Regions from separate parts of the Enterobacter sp. AC1 genome, predicted to be linked through region 3. Evidence: predicted binding sites of a transcription regulator. Region 3 holds the regulator's gene; each other region holds the start of a gene.
What was found. Region 3 encodes sigma-54, which starts transcription at its own class of promoters, with help from an activator protein. Its sites were predicted from a motif close to GTTGGCACANNTTTCGCTNT; they were not measured.

Region 1 (5,865 bases), on a different contig from region 3:
TTGGCCTGACCACACGAGGAACCATCGAGGTTGGCGTTTTATACGCTTTCATCAGCTACCTTGGCCGCCTTAACGAACCCCTGATTGAGCTGACGACACAGCAGTCGATGCTCCAGCAGGCCGTGGTGGCAGGGGAGCGCGTGTTCGAGCTGATGGACAGGCCGCGTCAGACCTACGGCGACGACGAGCGTCCTCTGCAAAGCGGGGCCATTGCCTTTGATAACGTCTCGTTTGCCTATCGCGACGACCAACTGGTGCTGCAGGACATCACGCTTGATGTCCCTTCACGCGGGTTCGTGGCGCTGGTGGGGCATACCGGCAGCGGTAAGAGCACGCTTGCGAGCCTGTTAATGGGGTATTACCCGGTCAGCCGGGGTGAAATCCGCCTCGACGGACGCCCGCTCGCGGCGCTCAGCCACGGAGTGTTACGCAAAGGCGTTGCGATGGTGCAGCAGGATCCGGTCGTGCTGGCCGATACCTTCTACGCCAACGTGACCCTGGGGCGAGACTACTCACAGGAGCAGGTCTGGGACGTGCTGGAAAAAGTGCAGCTGGCAGAGCTGGCGCGCGGGTTTAGCGATGGGATCAATACGAAACTGGGCGAGCAGGGGAACAATCTCTCCGTCGGACAAAAACAGCTCCTGGCGCTGGCGCGGGTGCTCATTGAAACGCCGCAGATACTGATTCTGGATGAAGCCACGGCCAGCATTGACTCTGGCACCGAGCAGGCCATCCAGCAGGCGCTGGCCGCCGTCCGCGACCATACGACGCTGGTGGTGATTGCCCACCGACTTTCGACCATCGTCGATGCGGACACTATTCTGGTTCTGCATAGGGGACAGGCTGTTGAGCGCGGTACGCACCGCGAACTGCTGGAAGCAAAAGGGCGCTACTGGCAAATGTATCAGCTGCAGCTGGCGGGCGAAGAGCTGGCAGCTAGCGTGCGCGACGAAGAGTCGCTTAGCGCCTGATGCACTAAAATGAGGCGCTGCGCTAACAGTCATTCCTGTTGGTGCAAAACTGAAACGCACCCTGCACCGGCATGGTGCGTTTTTTTTCGCCGGTGCGTTTATCAGGCGCGCGTAACGCTCATTGCACCGCTATTCCCCCTGGTTTTCATTTCTGGCACACCCCTTGCAATACCTTCTGCGTTAGCTGCGGCCATTACCGAATTCTGACTGGAGGGGATCTATGAAGCTGGTTACGGTTGTAATCAAACCATTCAAACTCGAAGACGTGCGTGAAGCGTTGTCTTCAATGGGTATTCAGGGACTGACTGTCACCGAAGTGAAAGGCTTTGGTCGTCAGAAGGGTCATGCCGAGCTTTATCGCGGGGCGGAATACAGCGTTAACTTTCTGCCAAAAGTAAAAATTGATGTCGCGATTGCTGACGATCAGCTTGATGAAGTCATTGATGTCATTAGCAAAGCGGCTTATACCGGCAAAATTGGCGACGGCAAAATTTTCGTTGCCGAACTGCAGCGCGTCATTCGCATCCGTACCGGCGAATCTGACGAAGCGGCACTGTAATTAACGCCTGGCACACAGTGATAGGGATCGAGAAAATGAAGATAGCAACACTTAAAACGGGTCTGGGTTCGCTGGCGCTGCTGCCGGGCCTGGCGCTGGCTGCTGCACCTGCGGTGGCAGACAAAGCCGATAACGCCTTTATGATGATCAGCACCGCGCTGGTGCTGTTCATGTCCATTCCGGGCATTGCGCTGTTCTACGGCGGCCTAATCCGTGGCAAAAACGTTCTCTCCATGCTGACGCAGGTTGCCGTAACGTTCGCGCTGGTCTGCGTGCTGTGGGTGGTTTACGGTTACTCGCTGGCTTTCGGTACCGGCAACGCGTTCTTTGGTAACTTCGACTGGGTGATGCTGAAAAATATTGAGCTGACCGCGCTGATGGGCAGCTTCTACCAGTATATTCACGTTGCTTTCCAGGGCTCGTTCGCCTGTATTACCGTCGGGCTGATTGTGGGCGCGCTCGCCGAGCGTATTCGTTTCTCAGCGGTCCTGATCTTCGTGGTGGTCTGGCTGACGCTCTCCTATGTGCCGATTGCGCACATGGTCTGGGGTGGCGGTCTGCTGGCCACGCACGGCGCGCTGGACTTCGCGGGCGGTACCGTTGTGCACATCAACGCCGCGGTAGCGGGCCTGGTTGGCGCATACCTGATTGGCAAACGCGTGGGCTTCGGTAAAGAAGCATTCAAGCCGCACAACCTGCCGATGGTCTTTACCGGTACCGCGATCCTCTACTTCGGCTGGTTTGGCTTCAACGCCGGCTCAGCGAGTGCCGCGAACGAAATCGCCGCGCTGGCCTTTGTGAATACCGTTGTGGCCACGGCGGGTGCAATCCTCTCCTGGGTCTTTGGCGAGTGGGCGGTACGCGGTAAACCTTCTCTGCTGGGTGCCTGTTCTGGGGCGATTGCCGGTCTGGTCGGTATCACTCCAGCGTGTGGTTATGTTGGTGTGGGTGGCGCGCTGCTGGTCGGCCTGGTGTCGGGTCTGGCGGGGCTGTGGGGCGTGACGGCGCTGAAACGTATTCTGAGCGTTGATGACCCTTGCGATGTGTTTGGCGTGCACGGCGTGTGCGGCATCGTCGGCTGTATCATGACCGGTATCTTTGCAGCGAAATCGCTGGGTGGCGTGGGCTACGCAGAAGGCGTCACCATGGCCCATCAGGTGCTGGTGCAGCTGGAAAGTATTGCTGTCACCGTGGTGTGGTCTGCCGTTGTCGCTTTCATTGGCTACAAACTGGCGGATATGACGGTTGGGCTGCGCGTACCGGAAGAGCAGGAACGCGAAGGTCTGGACGTCAACAGCCACGGCGAGAATGCGTATAACGCCTAAGGTAAAAGCAAAACGGCAACCTTTGGTTGCCGTTTTTAGTGTTTGTTCCCTCTCCCCGTGGGAGAGGGTGAGGGCAACATCAACCTCTATTACGCATCACCCCTTCCTGCACCGTCGAGGCGACCAGCACGCCATCCTGCGTATAAAACTCTCCACGCACAAAGCCGCGCGCGCTTGATGCCGACGTACTCTCCACGCTGTAGAGCAGCCACTCGTTCATGTTGAACGGACGGTGGAACCACATGGAGTGGTCGATTGTTGCGACCTGCATCCCTTTTTCGAGGAACCCGACGCCGTGCGGCTGCAGCGCCACCGGCAGGAAGTTGAAATCTGACGCATAGCCCAGCAGATACTGATGCACGTGGAAGTCCTCAGACACCGTACCGTTCGCCCGAATCCAGACCTGGCGCTTCGGTTCCGCGGTGTGGCCTTTCATTGGGTTGTGGAACTCGACGGGGCGGATTTCAAGCGGCTTATCGCAGAGAAACTTCTCTTTGACCTGCGGCGGAAGCAGATGCGCCAGCGCGCGGGCGATATCGGTCTCTGATTTGAGCTCGTCTGGCGACGGTGCCGGGGGCATCACTTTCTGATGCTCGTAGCCGGGTTCCGGCGCCTGGAAAGAGGCCGTCATGTAAAAGATCGGCTTACCGTTCTGGATAGCCGCGACGCGGCGCGCGCTGAAGCTGTTGCCATCTCTCAGGACTTCAACGTCATAGACTATCGGTTTTGCGCTGTCGCCGGGGCGTAAGAAGTAGCTGTGGAATGAGTGCACCAGACGGTCTGCCGGGACAGTCTCCTTTGCTGCGTACAGCGCTTGTCCAACGACTTGCCCGCCGAAGACCTGGCGTAAGCCTAAATCTTCGCTCTGTCCGCGAAAGAGTCCTTCCTCAATTTTTTCCAGATTCAATAATGTCAGCAGATTGTTCAGTGCCTGACTCATAGTTGTCCTCAATAAACGCCGTAGCGAAAGATAGGCAGAGTATAACGCAGAAATGAAAGTGGTCCGATGGGTAGAATAATCTGAATATCGGGATGATTTCAGGCATTAATCAGTGATTTGTGCCACACTTGTATACGTTATGTGATTGAAACGACATCGGATGGGATCGATCCCGCTGGTGCATTGATGATAAGGAGACTTCAATGAAACTCGTGCCCATGCTAAGTGGTGTAGCTATTGCGGTGGCGTTGTCCGCCTGTGCCGGTAAGAGCGCCCAGGTGCCTGTACCAGCAGCCGATCCGAACGGGATTAATACCCTTTCACAGCAATCCATTCAGCAGCCTAACGTGTCCGGTACCATCTGGATTAAACAGAAAGTCGCGTTACCGCCGGATGCGGTATTAACGGTGACGCTGTCTGATGCTTCCCTGGCCGACGCGCCATCGAAGGTTGTGGCTCAGCGCGCCGTCCGTACTGAAGGCAAGCAGGCGCCGTTTAGCTTCGTATTGCCGTATAACCCGTCGGACGTACAGCCAAATGCCCGTATCCTGCTGAGTGCAGCAGTAACGATCAACGGTAAGCTGGTGTTTATCACCGATACGGTCCAGGAAGCGATCAACAACGGTGGGACAAAAGTCGATCTGAACCTGGTCCCTGTGCAGCAGACCGAAGTGCCGGTCGCGCCGCAGACCAACCAGCCGTCCCTGCCAACCCCACCGACTCAGATGTAATGATTGTGTTTCCCCTCTCCTCCGGGAGAGGGGGATCAATACACCCAGCGGTACTTCTGCAAATCGATCTGACCCGACCCCGACACCTGCACCCCTTCTGAAAGTAACGCCTGTCGCTGACGCTGGAGATCCGGTCCGGTGAGCGAGATGGCGCCATGTCGATTCACCACCCGATGCCAGGGCAACGTGCTTCCTTCCGGTAGCCGTTTCAAAACGCCGCCGACCTGTCGCGCCGCTCGCGGAGAACCGGCCAGGCGTGCGACTTCACCATAGGTGGTGACATAGCCTTCAGGGATTGAAGCCACGATTTGCCATACGCGCTGTGGAAAGGAGTCGTGCTCGTCCATACCTTCACCTGTGGGGATGTTCTGGAGAGCCATGGTAAACGAAGATCGTGATGATTGCTGCGCCTGTTTGCGCAAGAAACCAGCATCCGGTTCCTGGCAGCTTGCAATTGGGCGTTAGCATAGGGATAATGCGCCAGCGCGTTGGTTATCAACGCTCTCAATGGGGGCTCTGTTGGTTCTCCCGCAACGCTACTCTGTTCACCAGGTCAGGTCCGGAAGGAAGCAGCCAGGGCAGACGACGTGTGTGCCGGGATGTAGCTGGCAGGGCCCCCACCCATTTCTGGACTCATACCTTCTTCCTTGTTTTTTACCCTTCCTTTAGCGTTATTCCACAATAAGATTAAGCTTATATCGTGTAATATATATTTCATCGCTTTGAAATATTACTGTCATAAACTTGTAATAATAGACTGGCATTTTATATTCGGATGTCTATTTTCTACCATAATTCAAAAAAATATATATCTGGATAACATTGTTAACTTCGTGTATTAAATAAAGTACTTATTCCGAAGGGAAGTGACAAACATGGCTACAGCGGTATTAAACGTTAAGATCAATGACGCGCTAAAAGAAAGACTTCGCCACTATGCGGAAGACAATAACGAGAATTTAAGCGTGACGACAGAGAAACTGCTGCTGCTGGCGTTTGAAGCAGTAGAAGAGGCGGGAGTATCGGAAGAGGATATTGATAATCAGCATACGGAAGAAGAGAGCGTTTCTCCTTTTACTCCTAAAGAAATCAAAGCTCTACGTAAACTTCTGAAGAAGAGAAAATGAAACAACAACTGTCAACTGCCAGCGACTACAAAGAAGCCTGCGATCTGTTGCGTTCAGGCTACGTGAAGCATGTACGTCTTGGCTGGAATGTCGGAAGTGATGAGTTCTTTCGTATTGCGTCTGACTGGTGTGATACCGGCGCAAAAATAAAGAAAGATGGTGAAAACTTTGTTATTTCACTAAAAGGTTTTCCTATTCCTGCTCAGCATTAA
Region 2 (5,865 bases), on a different contig from region 3:
GCAGTTTACAGTCAGGTCGTTAGAACGACTGTGAATACCGATGATCTGGCCTTCATAAACTTCAGCACCGTGACCCAGGAACAGCTTACCGCGATCCTGCAGACCGAACAGCGCAAACGCAACCGCTTTACCCTGACCGTTAGAGATCAGCACGCCGTTGTTACGCTGGCCTACTTCGCCCGGACGAACGTCGTCGTAGTGGCTGAAGGTGGAGTACAGCAGACCGGTACCAGAGGTCATGGTCATGAACTCTGAACGGAAGCCGATCAGACCACGGCTTGGGATTACGTAGTCGAGACGTACGCGGCCTTTGCCATCTGGATTCATGTTTTTCAGGTCGCCTTTACGCTCGCCCAGCGCCTGCATTACAGAACCCTGGTGCTGCTCTTCAACGTCCAGCGTCACGTTCTCGAACGGCTCTTGTTTACGACCGTCGATTTCGCGGAAGATTACTTTCGGACGGGAAACCGCCATTTCGAAACCTTCACGACGCATGTTTTCGATCAGAACAGACAGGTGCAGCTCACCACGACCAGAAACGCGGAACGCATCAGCGTCCTGGGTTTCTTCAACGCGCAGCGCAACGTTGTGCACCAGCTCTTTGTTCAGGCGGTCAAGGATCTGACGAGAGGTAACGAACTTACCTTCTTTACCACAGAACGGAGAGGTGTTGACGTTGAAGAACATCGATACGGTTGGTTCATCAACGGACAGGGCTGGCAGCGCTTCGACGTTCTGCGGATCGCAGATGGTGTCGGAGATGTTCAGTTCACCCAGACCGGTGATAGCGATAATGTCGCCCGCTTCAGCAACATCGCTCTCGATACGCTCAAGACCCAGGTGAGTCAGTACTTTACCCACTTTACCGTTACGGGTTTTGCCTTCGCTATCGATGATAGTGACCTGCTGGTTAGGCTTCACTTTACCGCGCTTGATACGACCAATGCCGATTACACCAACGTAGTTGTTGTAGTCGAGCTGAGAGATCTGCATCTGCAGGGTGCCGTCGAGATCGACGTTTGGCGCAGGAACACGGTCAACAATCGCCTGGTACAGCGGGGTCATGTCTTCAGCCATGTCTTCGTGGTCCAGACCCGCGATACCGTTCAGCGCAGACGCGTAAACGATAGGGAAGTCCAGCTGCTCGTCGGTCGCGTCGAGGTTAACGAACAGGTCGAATACCTGGTCAACAACCCAGTCAGGACGCGCGCCAGGGCGGTCAACTTTGTTGATAACAACGATTGGCTTCAGACCATGGGCAAATGCTTTTTTGGTCACGAAGCGCGTCTGTGGCATTGGGCCATCCATTGCGTCAACGACCAGCAGAACGGAGTCTACCATGGACATTACACGTTCAACTTCACCACCGAAGTCGGCGTGCCCTGGGGTATCAACGATGTTGATACGGTAGTCATTCCATTTAATCGCGGTGTTTTTCGCGAGGATAGTAATCCCACGCTCTTTCTCCAAATCGTTGGAGTCCATCACGCGTTCTTGGGTTTCGGCACGAGCATCAAACGTACCGGATTGCTGCAGCAGCTTATCAACCAGGGTAGTTTTACCATGGTCAACGTGCGCGATGATGGCGATGTTACGCAAATTTTCGATCACAACTTTGCCTCAGGCATTTAGAAATAGCGCGTTATTGTACACGGATTAATCGCACTACAAAACAGGATCACAAACATCCCCCGCAAACAAGTATTGCAGAGATGCTTTGTGATCGCTTTCACGGAGCGGTAAAAGGGCACTTTAACGTAAATTGCACCAATATGGTGCTCAATGTTCACATTGAGGCACTATACTGGTGCAACAAATCCATTGTGGTGCAGCCCTTTTGCACTATGGTGCGCATGATAACGCCTTTTTGGGGTGTTTTAAAAGTTGGCACAGATTTCGCTTTATAAAAAATACATGGCAACAGCCAGTACAAACAGAAATTGAAGACCTCGTTACCACGACGACAATGACCAATCTGGAGAGTTAAGTATGTCCGCTGAACACGTTTTGACGATGCTGAACGAACATGAAGTGAAGTTTGTTGATCTGCGCTTCACCGATACCAAAGGTAAAGAACAGCACGTCACAATCCCTGCTCATCAGGTGAACGCCGAATTCTTTGAAGAAGGCAAAATGTTTGACGGCTCCTCCATTGGTGGCTGGAAAGGCATTAACGAATCCGACATGGTTCTGATGCCAGATGCGACCACTGCGCTCATTGACCCGTTCTTTGAAGAACCGACTCTGATCATTCGTTGCGACATCCTCGAGCCAGGCACTCTGCAGGGCTACGACCGCGATCCACGTTCTATCGCAAAACGTGCTGAAGAGTACCTGCGTTCTACCGGCATCGCAGATACCGTTCTGTTCGGGCCAGAGCCAGAATTCTTCCTGTTTGACGACATCCGTTTCGGCGCTTCAATTTCTGGTTCCCACGTGGCTATCGATGACATCGAAGGCGCATGGAACTCTTCCACCAAATACGAAGGTGGTAACAAAGGTCACCGTCCTGGCGTGAAAGGCGGTTACTTCCCGGTTCCTCCGGTCGATTCTTCACAGGACATCCGTTCTACCATGTGTCTGATCATGGAAGAGATGGGCCTGGTTGTTGAAGCTCACCACCACGAAGTGGCGACCGCTGGCCAGAACGAAATCGCAACCCGCTTCAACACCATGACCAAGAAAGCGGATGAGATTCAGATCTACAAATACGTTGTGCACAACGTTGCGCACCGTTTCGGTAAAACCGCGACCTTCATGCCAAAACCAATGTTCGGCGACAACGGTTCCGGTATGCACTGCCACATGTCTCTGTCCAAGAACGGTACCAACCTGTTCTCTGGCGACAAGTATGCGGGTCTGTCTGAGCAGGCGCTGCACTACATCGGTGGTGTTATCAAACACGCTAAAGCGATCAACGCCCTGGCGAACCCAACCACTAACTCCTACAAGCGTCTGGTCCCGGGCTACGAAGCACCAGTGATGCTGGCCTACTCTGCCCGTAACCGTTCTGCTTCTATCCGTATCCCGGTTGTTGCCTCTCCGAAAGCGCGTCGTATCGAAGTGCGCTTCCCGGATCCAGCGGCTAACCCATACCTGTGCTTCGCAGCACTGCTGATGGCGGGTCTGGACGGTATCAAGAACAAGATCCACCCAGGCGAAGCGATGGACAAAAACCTGTACGACCTGCCGCCAGAAGAAGCGAAAGAGATCCCACAGGTTGCTGGCTCTCTGGAAGAAGCCCTGCAGGCGCTGGACGCAGACCGTGAGTTCCTGACTGCCGGTGGCGTGTTCACTGATGAAGCGATTGACGCTTACATCGCGCTGCGTACTGAAGAGAACGACCGTGTACGTATGACTCCGCACCCGGTTGAGTTCGAGCTGTACTACAGCGTTTAATAAAGTTGTTTTACCCGGCGTAACAAGCGCCGGGAGTAGTTGCCGTGGAAACTTTTAGCCCATCTCCGGATGGGCTTTTTTCTCCACCAACAACCTGATCTCACGCGCTTTTTACGCCGAAAACGCTATACTGCACTAAATTAGTGCAAACGACTCCAGGAGACTGCTGAATGGCAACTGGCACGCTGCCCGATGCTGGGCAGATCCTCAATTCTTTGATTAACAGCATTTTGCTGGTCGATGACGAGCTGGCGGTTCATTACGCCAACCCGGCAGCGCAGCAGCTGCTTGCCCAAAGCGCACGCAAACTGTTTGGCACCCCGCTTCCGGAACTCCTGAGCTATTTTTCGCTGAATATTGGCCTGATGCAGGAAAGTTTGCAGGCGGGTCAAGGGTTCACGGATAACGAAGTGACGCTGGTTATCGACGGGCGCTCGCATATCCTGTCGCTGACCGCGCAACGTCTTCCCGAAGGCATGATCCTGCTTGAGATGGCGCCGATGGATAATCAGCGTCGACTGAGCCAGGAGCAGCTTCAGCATGCGCAGCAAATTGCTGCCCGAGACCTGGTGCGCGGCCTGGCACATGAAATTAAAAACCCGCTGGGTGGATTACGCGGCGCGGCGCAGCTTCTGACCAAGGCGCTGCCCGACCCTGCGCTGGCGGAGTACACCAACGTCATTATTGAGCAGGCAGACCGTCTGCGTAATCTGGTTGACCGCCTTCTCGGGCCGCAGCAGCCGGGAATGCATGTCACAGAAAGCATCCATAAAGTGGCTGAACGGGTGGTGAAGCTCGTCTCGATGGAGCTGCCGGAGAACGTCACGCTGGTACGTGATTACGACCCAAGCCTGCCGGAACTGGCGCATGACCCGGATCAGATTGAGCAGGTCCTGTTGAATATTGTGCGCAACGCCCTGCAGGCGCTGGGACCGGAAGGGGGCGAGATCATTTTACGCACCCGAACCGCCTTCCAGCTCACGTTACATGGCGTTCGCTATCGGCTGGCGGCCCGAATCGACGTCGAGGATAACGGGCCCGGTATTCCATCACATCTGCAGGATACCCTGTTCTATCCGATGGTAAGCGGTCGCGAAGGCGGGACCGGCCTGGGCTTATCCATCGCCCGCAGTTTGATCGATCAACACTCTGGCAAAATTGAATTTACCAGTTGGCCGGGACATACCGAGTTTTCGGTTTTCCTGCCGATTAAAAAATAAAGGTGACGTTTATGCAACGAGGGATAGTCTGGGTAGTCGATGACGATAGCTCCATCCGTTGGGTGCTTGAACGCGCGCTCACAGGGGCAGGATTAAGCTGCACGACGTTTGAGAGCGGCAGCGAAGTGCTCGACGCACTCACCACCAAAACGCCGGATGTTCTCCTTTCGGATATTCGCATGCCGGGCATGGACGGGCTGGCGCTTTTAAAGCAGATCAAACAACGCCACCCTATGCTTCCGGTCATCATAATGACGGCACACTCCGATCTGGATGCCGCGGTGAGCGCCTACCAGCAAGGGGCATTCGATTACCTGCCCAAGCCGTTTGATATTGACGAAGCGGTGGCGCTGGTTGAGCGCGCGATTAGCCATTATCAGGAGCAGCAACAGCCGCGCCACGCACCCGATTTTGGTCCAACGACTGACATCATCGGCGAAGCGCCGGCGATGCAGGATGTGTTTCGCATTATTGGCCGCTTGTCCCGCTCGTCCATCAGCGTATTGATTAACGGTGAATCGGGAACCGGTAAAGAGCTTGTGGCACATGCATTACATCGCCACAGTCCGCGAGCAAAAGCGCCGTTTATCGCCCTGAATATGGCAGCAATCCCGAAGGATTTGATTGAATCGGAATTGTTCGGTCATGAAAAAGGGGCGTTTACCGGCGCAAATACCATTCGCCAGGGGCGGTTCGAACAGGCTGACGGCGGTACGCTGTTCCTGGATGAGATCGGCGATATGCCGCTGGATGTCCAGACCCGCCTGCTGCGCGTGCTGGCTGACGGGCAGTTTTATCGCGTGGGCGGATATGCGCCAGTGAAGGTGGACGTGCGCATTATCGCCGCGACCCACCAGAACCTGGAGCTGCGGGTGCAGGAGGGAAAATTCCGTGAGGATTTATTCCATCGCCTGAACGTTATTCGCGTTCATCTGCCGCCGCTGCGTGAACGCCGTGAAGATATCCCTCGCCTGGCGCGTCATTTCCTGCAGGTGGCAGCCCGCGAGCTCGGTGTGGAAGCCAAACAGCTTCACCCGGAAACCGATGCGGCCCTTACGCGTCTGGCGTGGCCGGGCAACGTACGTCAGCTGGAAAACACCTGTCGCTGGTTAACCGTGATGGCCGCCGGACAGGAAGTGTTGATTCAGGATTTACCGGCCGAGCTGTTTGAAGCGACCGCGCCAGAAAGCAGTACCGGGCACGCGCTGCCGGACAGCTGGGCGACGCTGCTGGCGCAGTGGGCGGA
Region 3 (5,865 bases):
GCGCAGCGCCACCCGCCTGGATAGCCGAGCTTAATCTTCGTCGAACCCTGCGTTAAACAGGGCAATGACCGCCGCCAGTGCTTCCTCTTCCTGAGGGCCGGTGGCTTCTACTTCAATCTGGCGCCCTTTAGCGGAGTCCAGCATCAGCAGCGCGATCACGCTGTTTGCTTCCGCTTCGGTACCTTCGTCATTCCGCAGCAGAACTTCCGCATCGAAACCCTGCATCAGTTCAAACAGTTTCATCGCCGGGCGTGCATGCATGCCCAGCTTATTGGTGATCTCAACGGTTTGTTTTACGGTCATGTTTTACGTTTTTCCAGCGTGCGATGACGGGACTGGACGTTCTTCCCGCGCGAGCGGAAATAGTCGGCCAGCTGTTCGGCGATGTAAACCGAACGATGCTTACCGCCGGTACAGCCAATCGCCACCGTCAGGTAGCTACGATTGTTTGTCTCCAGCATAGGTAACCATAGCTCAAGGTAGCTTCGCGTCTGGTAGATAAAATTGTGAACTTCTGTGTGCCTGTCGAGGAAGGCTGCGACGGGTTTATCCAGACCTGTCATTGGACGCAGTTTCGGATCCCAGTGCGGGTTCGGCAGGAAGCGAACGTCGAAAACATAATCCGCATCAATTGGAATACCGTGCTTGAAGCCAAAGGACTCGAACACCATTGTCAGTTCGCGCTCGCGCTTGCCCAACAGCCGGGTACGCAGCATTTCCGCCAGCTCGTGCACGGACATCTCAGAAGTGTCAACAATCAGGTCGGCACGAGAGCGCAGCGGCTCCAGCAGATCGCTCTCTTCATCGATCGCGCTCTCCAGAGAGAGGTTCTTACTGGAAAGCGGGTGCAAACGGCGGGTATCGCTGTAGCGGCGGATCAGGGTATTGCGGTCTGCATCGAGGAACAGCAGCTGAGGCGAAAACGCCTCAGGCAGATTGCTCATCGCCTGCTCAAAAATTTCTGGCGATTCAGGCATGTTACGAACGTCGATACTGACGGCGGCAGAGGTTTGTCTTTCCGCAAGCGTCTGAGCCAGGTCGGGCAACAATACAACCGGCAGGTTATCTACGCAGTAAAAACCCATGTCTTCCAGCGCGCGCAGAGCAACGGATTTCCCCGACCCTGAACGGCCACTGACAATCATCAGCACCATGTTCCGTTTCTCCTCAGGACAACAGATGTGAAGGCCATCTCCTGGTTATGCATCATCCTGATTGCCTTCTGCTTCAGTGATAATTTGATAGAGTTCTTCATCACTTTGGGCCGAGCGCAGCCGGCGGCAAATGGTTTTATCGGCCAGGCGTTTTGCGACCAGCGACAGCGTATGCAGATGGGTTTTCGTCTGGTCGGCAGGAACCAGCAGCGCGAAGAGGAGATCGACGGGCTGGTTATCAATGGCATCGAAGGCGATAGGTGTTTCAAGCTGCACAAACACACCGACGGCGCGCAGGGTATCCTCTTCCAGTTTGCCGTGCGGGATCGCGATGCCGTTGCCGATACCGGTACTGCCCATTTTTTCACGGGTCAGGATCGCTTCGAACACCACCTGCGGCGGCAGGCCCAGCTGTTTTGCGGCCAGTTCACTGATGATCTCCAGCGCACGTTTTTTGCTCTGGCAGTGAACAGCACTGCGGGTACATTCCTGGTTAAGGACATTGCTCAGTTGAAGAGCGGAATCGTTGTTCATCATAATTTCACCTAAGCGCTAACTGTACAAATGGCCTGTTGTGTTTCACAACAGGCCGTCCTGCACCCGTTAACTGCCCGGACAATTAGTGTTGTTTCAGTTTATCTTTATGTTTATTGAGCTGTCGCGCAAGCTTATCAATCAAGCCGTCGATAGCCGCGTACATGTCTTGCCCTTCCGCACTGGCATGGAGTTCACCCCCGTTAACATGCAGGGTGGCATCCGAGATATGAGTCACTTTCTCCACTTTCAACACAATATAGACCTGGTTGATCCTTTCGAAATACTGCTCGAGTTTGGCAAACTTCGTGTTCACAAAGTCGCGTAAAGCCTCAGTAATTTCGACGTTTTGTCCAGTGATGTTGAGCTGCATAGTGTCTTCCTTATCGGTTGTGTCAGACCAGCTGTTTACGCTGGTTGGACGGCGGAATGGATAAAGACTCTCGATACTTCGCAACAGTACGACGTGCCACCATAATACCCTGATCGGACAGCATGGTGGTTAACTTACTGTCACTCAGTGGCTTCGCGGGGTTTTCCGCGGCGATCAACTTCTTCACCAGGGCACGAATCGCCGTTGACGACGCTTCGCCGCCGCCCTCGGTATTCACGTGGCTGGAGAAGAAATACTTAAGCTCAAAAATACCGCGCGGACTGTGCAGATACTTCTGCGTGGTTACACGGGAAATGGTTGATTCATGCATCTCGACGGCCTGAGCGATATCTGCCAGCACCATCGGTTTCATATACTCTTCGCCCTGCTCAAAGAAAGCCTGCTGCTGTTCGACAATGCAGCGGCTGACGCGTAGCAGCGTATCATTTCGGCTCTCCAGACTTTTGATCAACCATCGCGCTTCCTGCAAATTGCTACGAATATATTGATTGTCGGAGTCGTTACGCACGCTGGTGCACATGGAGGCATACTGCTGATTGATTTGCAGGCGAGGGATGCTATCAGAGTTCAGTTCAACGACCCAGCGGTCATTGTGTTTTCTGACCAGCACATCCGGGATCACGTACTCCGGTTCGCTGGTCTGGATCGACTGACCGGGACGCGGATCGAGCGACTGGATCAGATTCACCGCTTCTTTCAGCACGTCTTCTTTCAGGCGCGTGACCCGCATCAGGCTGCGGAAATCGTGGTTAGCCAACAGATCCAGATGATCGCTGATGATGACGCGCGCCTCATCAAGCCATGGCGTCTCTTTGCTGAACTGAGAAAGCTGGATCAGCAGGCAGTCGCGCAGATCTTTTGCGGCAACGCCTACCGGGTCGAAACGCTGGATACGCTTGAGTACGGCTTCTACTTCCTCAAGCTCAATCTCTTCGTCGCCCATGCTTTCGAGGATATCGTCCAGCGTGACGGTTAAATAGCCCGTGTCATCAACGGCATCGACAATGGATGTGGCAATTGCACGATCGGTGTCGGAAAAGGGGGTCAGCTCGACCTGCCACATCAGGTAGTCCTGAAGCGACTGGGTGGTTTCGCCCTGATAGACCGGTAGCTCATCGTCCTGGTAGTCTGCACGCGTACCGGAAGGGGTTCCGGCGGTGTAGATTTCGTCCCAGCTGGCATCCAGCGGAAGCTCGTCCGGCATCTCTTTTTGTTCGAGTGCATCCGCGGTGTCGAGCGTTTCTGTATCCTGCGACTGCTGGGTTTCTACCTCGTCATGAAGATCGGTTTGTTCCAGCAGGGGATTACTGTCCAGCGCCTGCTGGAGCTCCTGCTGAAGTTCTAACGTGGACAGTTGCAACAGGCGAATTGCCTGCTGTAGCTGCGGCGTCATCGCCAGTTGTTGGCTGAGCCTTAATTGCAAACCTTGCTTCATGTTCAGAGCATTTTTCTCCGGTTCGGCGTTACATTACCTCTACCCTATCAGAGTCTGAAGTCTTCCCCAAGATAGACGCGCTTAACATGATCGTCTTCGAGGATCTGTTGCGGCGTACCGTGGGCGATCAGATTGCCCTGGCTCACAATATACGCGCGTTCACACACGGCCAGCGTTTCGCGCACGTTGTGGTCGGTGATCAATACGCCAAGCCCGCTGTCACGCAGGTGCTCAATGATACGTTTAATGTCGATAACGGAGATGGGGTCAACGCCCGCAAACGGTTCATCCAGAAGGATAAATTTCGGGTTTGCGGCCAGCGCACGCGCGATCTCAACGCGGCGACGTTCACCCCCTGAGAGCGCCTGACCGAGGCTGTCACGCAGATGCTCAATATGGAACTCTTCCATCAGCTCGTTGGCACGATCCTGACGCTGTTCGCTGGTCAGATCGTTACGAATCTGCAGGACCGCCATCAGGTTATCGTAAACGCTAAGACGACGGAAAATGGAAGCTTCCTGCGGCAGATAGCCGATCCCGCGGCGCGCGCGCGCGTGCAGCGGCAGAAGGCTGATGTCTTCATCGTCAATGATAATGTTGCCGGCATCGCGCGGCACAATGCCAACGACCATGTAGAAGGTTGTGGTTTTACCCGCACCGTTAGGGCCAAGCAGGCCCACAATTTCGCCGGAGTTGACTGTCAGACTGACATCTTCTACGACACGGCGGCCCTTATAGGCCTTCGCGAGGTTTTTTGCAGTTAATGTTGCCATAACGAATTAGTTACTCTTCTTCTGTGCCGGGGCCTGGCCTTTGCCTTTGTCCTGCAGCTGCGACGGAACCAGTACGGTGGTCACGCGTTTGCCTTTCTCGCTGGAGGCCTGCATTTTTTGCTCTTTAACCAGATAGGTGATCTGGTCGCCGGTAATGTTGCTGTCCAGCTGTTCCAGATACGCATTCCCGGTCAGGATGACCAGGTCTTTCGCCAGCTCATAGTGCATATGCGTGGCGTGGCCCTTCACCGGCTTGCCGTTGTCCTGCATCTGGTAGAAGGTCGCCGGATTACCATAGCCATCGATAATCTCTTTGCCCTGCTCGCCACCCGGACGGGTGACGACCACTTTGTCGGCGTTAATTTTAATGGTGCCCTGGGTCATGACGACGTTACCTGTAAAGGTGACGACGTTGCCCTGCATATCGAGAGACTGGGTGTCGGACTCGATATGAATCGGCTGGTCGGTATCGCCCGTTACAGCAAGCGCGGGGAGACTGGTTGCCAGCATCGCGCTGGCGATAATTACTTTAAGGCTGAGTTTGTTTGTTTTGAATTTCATAGGAGGTTCTAACCTTTTCAATCAGCTCGGCGTTTTTGCTGCGTAAGTTCCCGCGCATTCTTAAACCGCTGGAATTAAATGTTGTGCCATACAGGGTGACCAGATCCTGCGACGTCACGTCCTGGGTTACCAGGTTGATCTGGGCATTATCCGTCGTAATTTTTCGCAGTTGTGAATCAGCGGTCAGGGCGTTGACTTCAACGTGACCATACAGATAAAGCATACGGTCATTTGTCAGTTTTGCCCGATCTGACTTGATTGACCACGTCGGCACTTTGTCTTTATCAAACGTGGTCATGACAGGCTGGGTAAACCACGAAATACCGTCATCTGAAAAATATTCAACATGCTGGGCAATCAGGCGATAGTTCAGCGCGCCTTCCGGGCTATAGACCACGGTGTCGCTGTGATCGCTTTTATAAGTTGGATCGTTAGTGTTGATCGCTTCCGTTTGCGTATCGTCGCGATCGGCAAGGTTCACGCCAATCAATACCAGTGCGACAAGCGAAAGCAAAATGATAATCCAACGTCTGGTTTTACTCATATCGATTGCCCTTTGGCCTCATCAAGCTTGCCCTGCGCCAGCAGGAGCAGATCGCAGACTTCACGGACGGCACCGCGGCCACCGTTGATGTGGGTAACGTAGTCCGCGCGGGGGATCAGCAGCGGATGCGCATCGGCAACGGCGATACTCAGCCCGACTTCAGCCATCACTGGCCAGTCAATCAGATCGTCCCCGACGTAGGCCACATTTTCCGGCGCGATGGCCAGTTTACCCACTAAATCATTGAACGCCTCCATCTTATCGGATTGACCCTGATACAAATGGGTAATGCCTAAGGTTTCACAGCGGTCTTCTACCAGTTTAGCTTTCCGCCCGGTGATGATAGCAACCTCGATACCCGAGGTCAGCGCACAGCGGATACCGTAGCCGTCGCGAACGTTAAACGCTTTTAGCTCTTCACCGTTATTGCCCATATAAATCAGGCCATCGGAGAGGACCCCATCCACATC
Region 4 (5,865 bases), on a different contig from region 3:
GGTGTGTGAGAAGTGCCATCACCATATTGCGGTCTATACGCCGGATGTATTGCCGCTGTGTCCGAAGTGCGGGCACGACCAGTTCCAGCGTCGGCCGTTTGAACCCTAGGTAAAAGCAAAACTGTTTGCACCCTCTCCCCGTGGGAGAGGGTTGGGGTGAGGGCATCAGGCCGCACTATAGTAAGCCAGTCTCTCCGCCAGTAAATCCACAAACGCCTGCCTGTCAATATCCACCATCACCGTCGTATTCGGTTTATTCCCCGTCAGCGAGTAGTAATCCACCACCGTCATGCCCTGGGTGTATTTTCCCTGCGTCTCAACGCCAACCCATCTGTCCACCGTGGTAAACATCTCCGGTTTTAACAGCCAGGCAATCGTGCAGGGGTCATGCAGCGGTGCGCCGTGGAATCCCCACTTCTCGGCTTTATGATACTCCATAAAGAAATCGAGCAGCTCAGCCACGGTTGTCGCGACCGGATTACCCACGGCACGGAAGCGTTCAATGTCGTCCGCCATAATCTGCGCGCGATGGGTCACGTCCAGCCCCGCCATCACGACGGGCAAACCGGACTGGAAGACGATCTCGGCGGCTTCCGGGTCGACAAAGATGTTGAACTCGGCAGCCGGCGTCCAGTTTCCCAGACCCATGGCCCCGCCCATGATGACGATACGGGCGATTTTGCTGTGCAGTTCAGGGTGGCTGTTCAGCAGCAACGCGACGTTGGTTTGCGGCCCGGTCGCCACCAGCGTGACGGGCTCGGCGCTTTCGCGCAGAATTTTTGCCATCAGCTCTACCGCGGTGCAGTTTTGCGGTGCGAAGCCTGGCTCCGGCAGCGCGGGACCGTCCAGCCCACTTTCACCGTGCACGTTATCCGCGATAATTAACTCGCGCATCAGGGGCTTGACCGCTCCGCCGGCGACGGGAATATCGGGACGGTTAAGCAGCGTCAGCATGCGCAAAACGTTACGCAGGGTTTTGTCCGGCGTCTGGTTTCCGGCAGAAGAGGTGACGGCTTTTACGTCGAGTTCAGGGGAGGCAACTGCAAGGACGAGTGCGATCGCGTCATCATGACCCGGATCGCAATCGAGAATGATCGGCTGTGCCATAGCGTTCTCCATTCATAGCGTTATTTTGTGACAAGGTTAACGCTGCAATGTGACGCCGAATAGAGGAAGAAATCTAAAGCGTGAAGCAGTGCGCAATCCGCAGATTGCGCACCGGGAAGATTAATGCAGGATTTTGGCGAGGAAGTCTTTTGCGCGCTCGGATTTCGGGTTCGCGAAGAACTCCTCTTTCGGCGAGTCCTCCACAATTTTCCCTTCGTCCATAAAGATCACGCGGTTAGCCACCTTACGGGCAAAGCCCATCTCGTGGGTCACCACCATCATGGTCATCCCTTCGTGCGCCAGCTCGACCATGACGTCCAGCACCTCGTTGATCATCTCAGGATCGAGCGCCGACGTTGGCTCATCAAACAGCATTGCAACGGGATCCATGCACAGCGCACGGGCGATCGCCACGCGCTGCTGCTGGCCGCCAGAAAGCTGCGCCGGGAACTTATCGGCATGCGCAGAGAGCCCAACGCGTTCCAGCAGCTTCAGGCCTTTCTCGCGCGACGCTTTTTTATCACGCTTAAGCACTTTCACCTGCGCCAGGGTCAGGTTCTCAATAATGGAGAGGTGAGGGAACAGCTCAAAGTGCTGGAACACCATGCCAACGTGAGAGCGAAGCTGGGCGAGATTGGTTTTCTTGTCGTTGACTTTGGTGCCGTTGACAACGATCTCACCCTGCTGCACCGGCTCCAGGCCGTTAACGGTTTTGATCAGCGTCGATTTACCGGAACCGGACGGCCCGCACACTACCACCACGTCACCTTTTTTCACTTCGGTGGAGCAGTCGGTCAGCACCTGAAAGTGCCCATACCATTTAGAAACATTTTTCAGGGAAATCATTATACCGTCCTTTTCTTCAGCCAGCTGACCAACAGCGACGCGCTTAAACTAATCACAAAATAGACCGCACCCGCGAAGAGCACCATCTCGACCTGCGTACCATCACGTTCACCGATGGTTGACGCGGTACGGAAGAAGTCCGCCAGACTCAGAACGTAGACCAGGGAGGTATCCTGGAACAGCACGATACCCTGGGTCAGCAGGAGCGGAACCATGGCGCGAAACGCCTGCGGCAGAATAATGAGCTGCATGGACTGCCAGTGCGTCATCCCCAGCGCCAGTGCGGCGCTGGATTGCCCGCGGGAGATACTCTGAATGCCCGCACGGATAATTTCCGAGTAGTAAGCAGCCTCAAACATCGAGAACGCCACCATCGCGGAGATCAGGCGGATATCGGTTTTCGGCGACAGACCCAGCACGTTTTGCAGGAAGCCGGGCACAATCAGGTAAAACCACAGCAGCACCATCACCAGCGGGATGGAGCGGAACACGTTAACGTAGGCGGTCGCAAACCAGGCGAAAGGCTTAAAGCTCGACAGGCGCATGACGGCCAGCAGGGTGCCCCAGACGATACCAATGATGATGGCAATAACGGTGATTTTTAAGGTAATCACCAGGCCATCAAGCAGGTATGGCATGGATGGAACGATAGAACTCCAGTCAAATTCGTACATTATTTGCCCCCCAGATTACCCGGCAGGCGGATTTTGCGTTCAACCAGGTTCATCACCAGCATGATGAAAGCGTTAATCAGAACATACGCGAGCGTGATCGCGGTGAAGGATTCCCACGCGTGCGCGGAGTAATCCAGCAGCTTGCCCGCCTGTGCAGCCATATCGACCAGTCCGATGGTTGAGGCGATGGCCGAGTTTTTCACCAGGTTCATCATCTCAGAGGTCATCGGTGGAACGATAACGCGGTAGGCGTTAGGCAGCAGCACATAGCGGTAGGTTTGCGGCAGGGTCAAGCCCATTGCCAGGCCTGCATTTTTTTGTCCACGGGGTAATGACTGAATGGCGGCACGCACCTGCTCGCAAACGCGCGCAGCGGTAAACAGCCCCAGACACATCATGGAGGAAACAAAGAACTGTACATTCGGATCCAGTTCCGACTTGAACCACATGCCAATATTTTCCGGCAGCAGTTCCGGGATAACCAGATACCAGGTAAAGAATTGCACGATCAGCGGAACGTTACGGAACAGTTCCACATACAGGGTGCCAAGTGTTGAAAGAAAACGGTTAGGGACGGTGCGCAGAATACCGAACAGAGAACCGACAAGAAACGCGATAATCCACGCCGTTATCGATAATGCCACGGTAACCTGAAAGCCGCTCCACAGCCAGCCAAGATAGGTGGTGTTGCCGAACGGGGCTTGTTGCAGGAATATGCCCCAGTTCCAGTCTATTGACATAATAAACTCCAGAAAAAAAAGGGTAGCAGCGCTACCCTCGAAGATTGGTGAGAAGCTCATTTTTCGCGCTGAGTGGGGAACGACCACTCAACGTATAGTCTGTCCATGCTTCCCGACAATCGAGAGGGCAGGAGATCCCGCCCCTGTTGTTCTAATTAGTTAAGAGCTTTGTCATTTGGAGATTTGAACAGCGCTTTCATGTCTTCAGACAGTTCAAAGTTCATGTTGAGATTTTTGGGTGGAATCGGGTTCTTGAACCACTTGTCGAACCATTTTTCCGCTTCGCCGGAGGTCTGCACCTGAGAGATGGTGTCGTCGATCAGCTTTTTGAACTGCGGATCGTCTTTACGCAGCATACAGCCGTAGGCTTCTTTCGACTGCGCGGTACCGACGATATCCCAGTTGTCCGGTTTTTTCGCTTTCGCACGCTCGCCCGCCAGCAGGGCGTCATCCATCATAAACGCGACGGCACGACCGCTTTCCAGAGTACGGAAGGAGTCGCCATGGTCTTTCGCGCTGATGATTCGCATATCCATTTTCTTCTCGTCGTTCAGCTTGTGCAGCAGCACTTCTGAGGTGGTACCGGAAGTGACAACGACCGCTTTGCCTTTCAGGTCAGAGAAGTCTTTGATCTCACCGCCTTTCTTGGTCAGCAGGCGGGTGCCCACAACAAAGATGGTATCCGAGAAGGCAGCCTGTTTCTGACGCTCGAGGTTATTGGTGGTGGAGCCACATTCGAAGTCAAAGGTGCCGTTTTGCAGCAGTGGAATACGGTTCTGTGAAGTGATTGGGATCAGCTTCACCTGCAGGTCAGGTTTGTTCAGCTTTTTCTTCACAGCTTCAACGATGGCGTTGGAGTAATCCTGTGAATAGCCCACGACTTTTTGCGTGTTGTCGTAGTAAGAGAACGGGACAGAAGATTCACGGTGGCCGACCACGATGACGCCGTTTTTGGCAATCTTGTCGAGAGTGCTGCCTGCTGCCGGAGCATCTTCAGCGTGAACCACGCCTGCAGACATTCCCATAACCAGCATTGCTGTGGCCAGTTTACGTAATTGCATACCCAACTCCTTTTTTTATCAGCGCCAGTGACGCTTTGATACCCATTGTGATGTTGTTATATCTCGCGCAATGCGAGTGCAGTGTTATGCAAGCTTGTTAACATTTAGTCTGGCTTAATGTAAAGATTTTGCTGCGTTATTGTTTATTTTTGCGAAGCGCGCCGCACCATTCAGAGGCAAATATCTCCCGTTGCACCGTTTCGGTGCTACCGATGATCTACGCTGGTGCGACTAAGTTGCACATTAAGCCAAACTGCGTTTACCTGAATAAACAAAGCAATAGGCGTGCCAGAATTGAACTTTGGAGGGAACTGTCGGGTGGCAGCTACGCCTTACCCGACCTACGGGAACGAAATGTAGGCCGGGTAAGCGTCAGCGCCACCCGGCAAAGGAGGTAAGGTTATTTACGACGCTGACGCAGGCTCATCAGCACTGCGGCAAAGCCGAACAGCACGGTCAAAATCCACAGCGGCCAGTTACCGGTACGGGCGTATGGCGTCAGGCCGGATGTCGGCGTGACTTTTGTGGTCAGCACTTCCCGGGTGAACTGCGGGATCATGGCCTGAATTTCACCCTGCGGTCCAATCACGGCGGTGATGCCGTTGTTGGTGCTGCGCAGCAGTGGACGCGCCAGCTCAAGGGAGCGCATCCGCGCCATCTGGAAGTGCTGCCACGGGCCAATTGACTTACCAAACCAGGCATCGTTAGAGATAGTCAGCAGGAAGTCCGTGTCCGGGCGGAAGTTATCGCGCACCTGCTCGCCGAGGATAATCTCATAGCAAATGGCCGCCGTCAGAGCAAAACCATGCGCATGCAGCTGGGGCTGAACGTATGGCCCGCGGCTGAAAGAGGACATCGGCAGGTCAAAGAACGGTGCCAGCGGGCGCAGAATCGACTCCAGCGGAACAAACTCACCAAACGGCACCAGGTGGTTCTTGTTGTACCGGTCAGTGGAGTTGTAGCTGTACTCGCTGTCTTTGCCGAGCGTAATGATGGTGTTGTAGGTGTCGTAGCGGTTCTGCTGATTGAGACGCGCATCAACAATCCCGGTGATCAGCGTGCTGCCACGCGAGAGCAGCAGGTCGTTCATCATGTTGAGGAACGGCTGCTGGTTAATCTCCAGATCGGGGATCGCCGACTCTGGCCAGATAATCAGCTGTGATTTACCCATCACCTCTTCCGTGGCGTTGGCGTAGATCTTCAGCGTATTCAGCAGCTCTTTCTCGTCCCACTTCATGGATTGCGGGATATTTCCCTGAACCATAGAAACCTGCGTGGCGCGTTCGGGCTCAAGGGTGAACCACTGGATATAGCGCAGCGGGAAGGGCAGAGTGAACAGCACCAGCGCCACAACCAGCGGCTTCCAGCAGCGCTTGACCAGCGCCAGGACCAGCAGGCCGCTGACAACCATCAGCAGGAAATTGATGGCCTCAACGC

Region 1: the regulator sigma-54 is predicted to act here: its motif matches at 1,122-1,141, upstream of glnK (P-II family nitrogen regulator).
Region 2: the regulator sigma-54 is predicted to act here: its motif matches at 1,884-1,903, upstream of glnA (glutamate--ammonia ligase).
Region 4: the regulator sigma-54 is predicted to act here: its motif matches at 4,702-4,721, upstream of M2433_RS06700 (amino acid ABC transporter substrate-binding protein).

What each region holds. Positions count from the first base shown of each region.
Region 1 is NZ_JBNDIZ010000002.1:135,891-141,755, forward strand. It holds gene M2433_RS05505 (SmdB family multidrug efflux ABC transporter permease/ATP-binding protein) at 1-971, shown strand, start outside; gene glnK (P-II family nitrogen regulator) at 1,192-1,530, shown strand; gene amtB (ammonium transporter AmtB) at 1,566-2,855, shown strand; gene tesB (acyl-CoA thioesterase II) at 2,935-3,795, opposite strand; gene M2433_RS05525 (YbaY family lipoprotein) at 3,999-4,526, shown strand; partial or broken gene M2433_RS05530 (MGMT family protein) at 4,562-4,959, opposite strand; RNA gene ffs (signal recognition particle sRNA small type) at 5,044-5,140, shown strand; gene M2433_RS05540 (hypothetical protein) at 5,402-5,653, shown strand; gene M2433_RS05545 (hypothetical protein) at 5,650-5,865, shown strand.
Region 2 is NZ_JBNDIZ010000012.1:86,682-92,546, forward strand. It holds gene typA (ribosome-dependent GTPase TypA) at 1-1,611, opposite strand, end outside; gene glnA (glutamate--ammonia ligase) at 1,990-3,399, shown strand; gene glnL (nitrogen regulation protein NR(II)) at 3,570-4,619, shown strand; gene glnG (nitrogen regulation protein NR(I)) at 4,631-5,865, shown strand, end outside.
Region 3 is NZ_JBNDIZ010000006.1:223,311-229,175, reverse strand. It holds gene npr (PTS phosphocarrier protein NPr) at 31-303, opposite strand; gene rapZ (RNase adapter RapZ) at 300-1,154, opposite strand; gene ptsN (PTS IIA-like nitrogen regulatory protein PtsN) at 1,200-1,691, opposite strand; gene hpf (ribosome hibernation promoting factor) at 1,774-2,061, opposite strand; gene rpoN (RNA polymerase factor sigma-54) at 2,084-3,517, opposite strand; gene lptB (LPS export ABC transporter ATP-binding protein) at 3,565-4,290, opposite strand; gene lptA (lipopolysaccharide ABC transporter substrate-binding protein LptA) at 4,297-4,851, opposite strand; gene lptC (LPS export ABC transporter periplasmic protein LptC) at 4,820-5,395, opposite strand; gene kdsC (3-deoxy-manno-octulosonate-8-phosphatase KdsC) at 5,392-5,865, opposite strand, start outside.
Region 4 is NZ_JBNDIZ010000002.1:378,456-384,320, forward strand. It holds gene M2433_RS06675 (zinc ribbon-containing protein) at 1-109, shown strand, start outside; gene rihA (pyrimidine-specific ribonucleoside hydrolase RihA) at 166-1,107, opposite strand; gene M2433_RS06685 (amino acid ABC transporter ATP-binding protein) at 1,228-1,953, opposite strand; gene gltK (glutamate/aspartate ABC transporter permease GltK) at 1,953-2,627, opposite strand; gene M2433_RS06695 (amino acid ABC transporter permease) at 2,627-3,367, opposite strand; gene M2433_RS06700 (amino acid ABC transporter substrate-binding protein) at 3,523-4,428, opposite strand; gene lnt (apolipoprotein N-acyltransferase) at 4,829-5,865, opposite strand, start outside.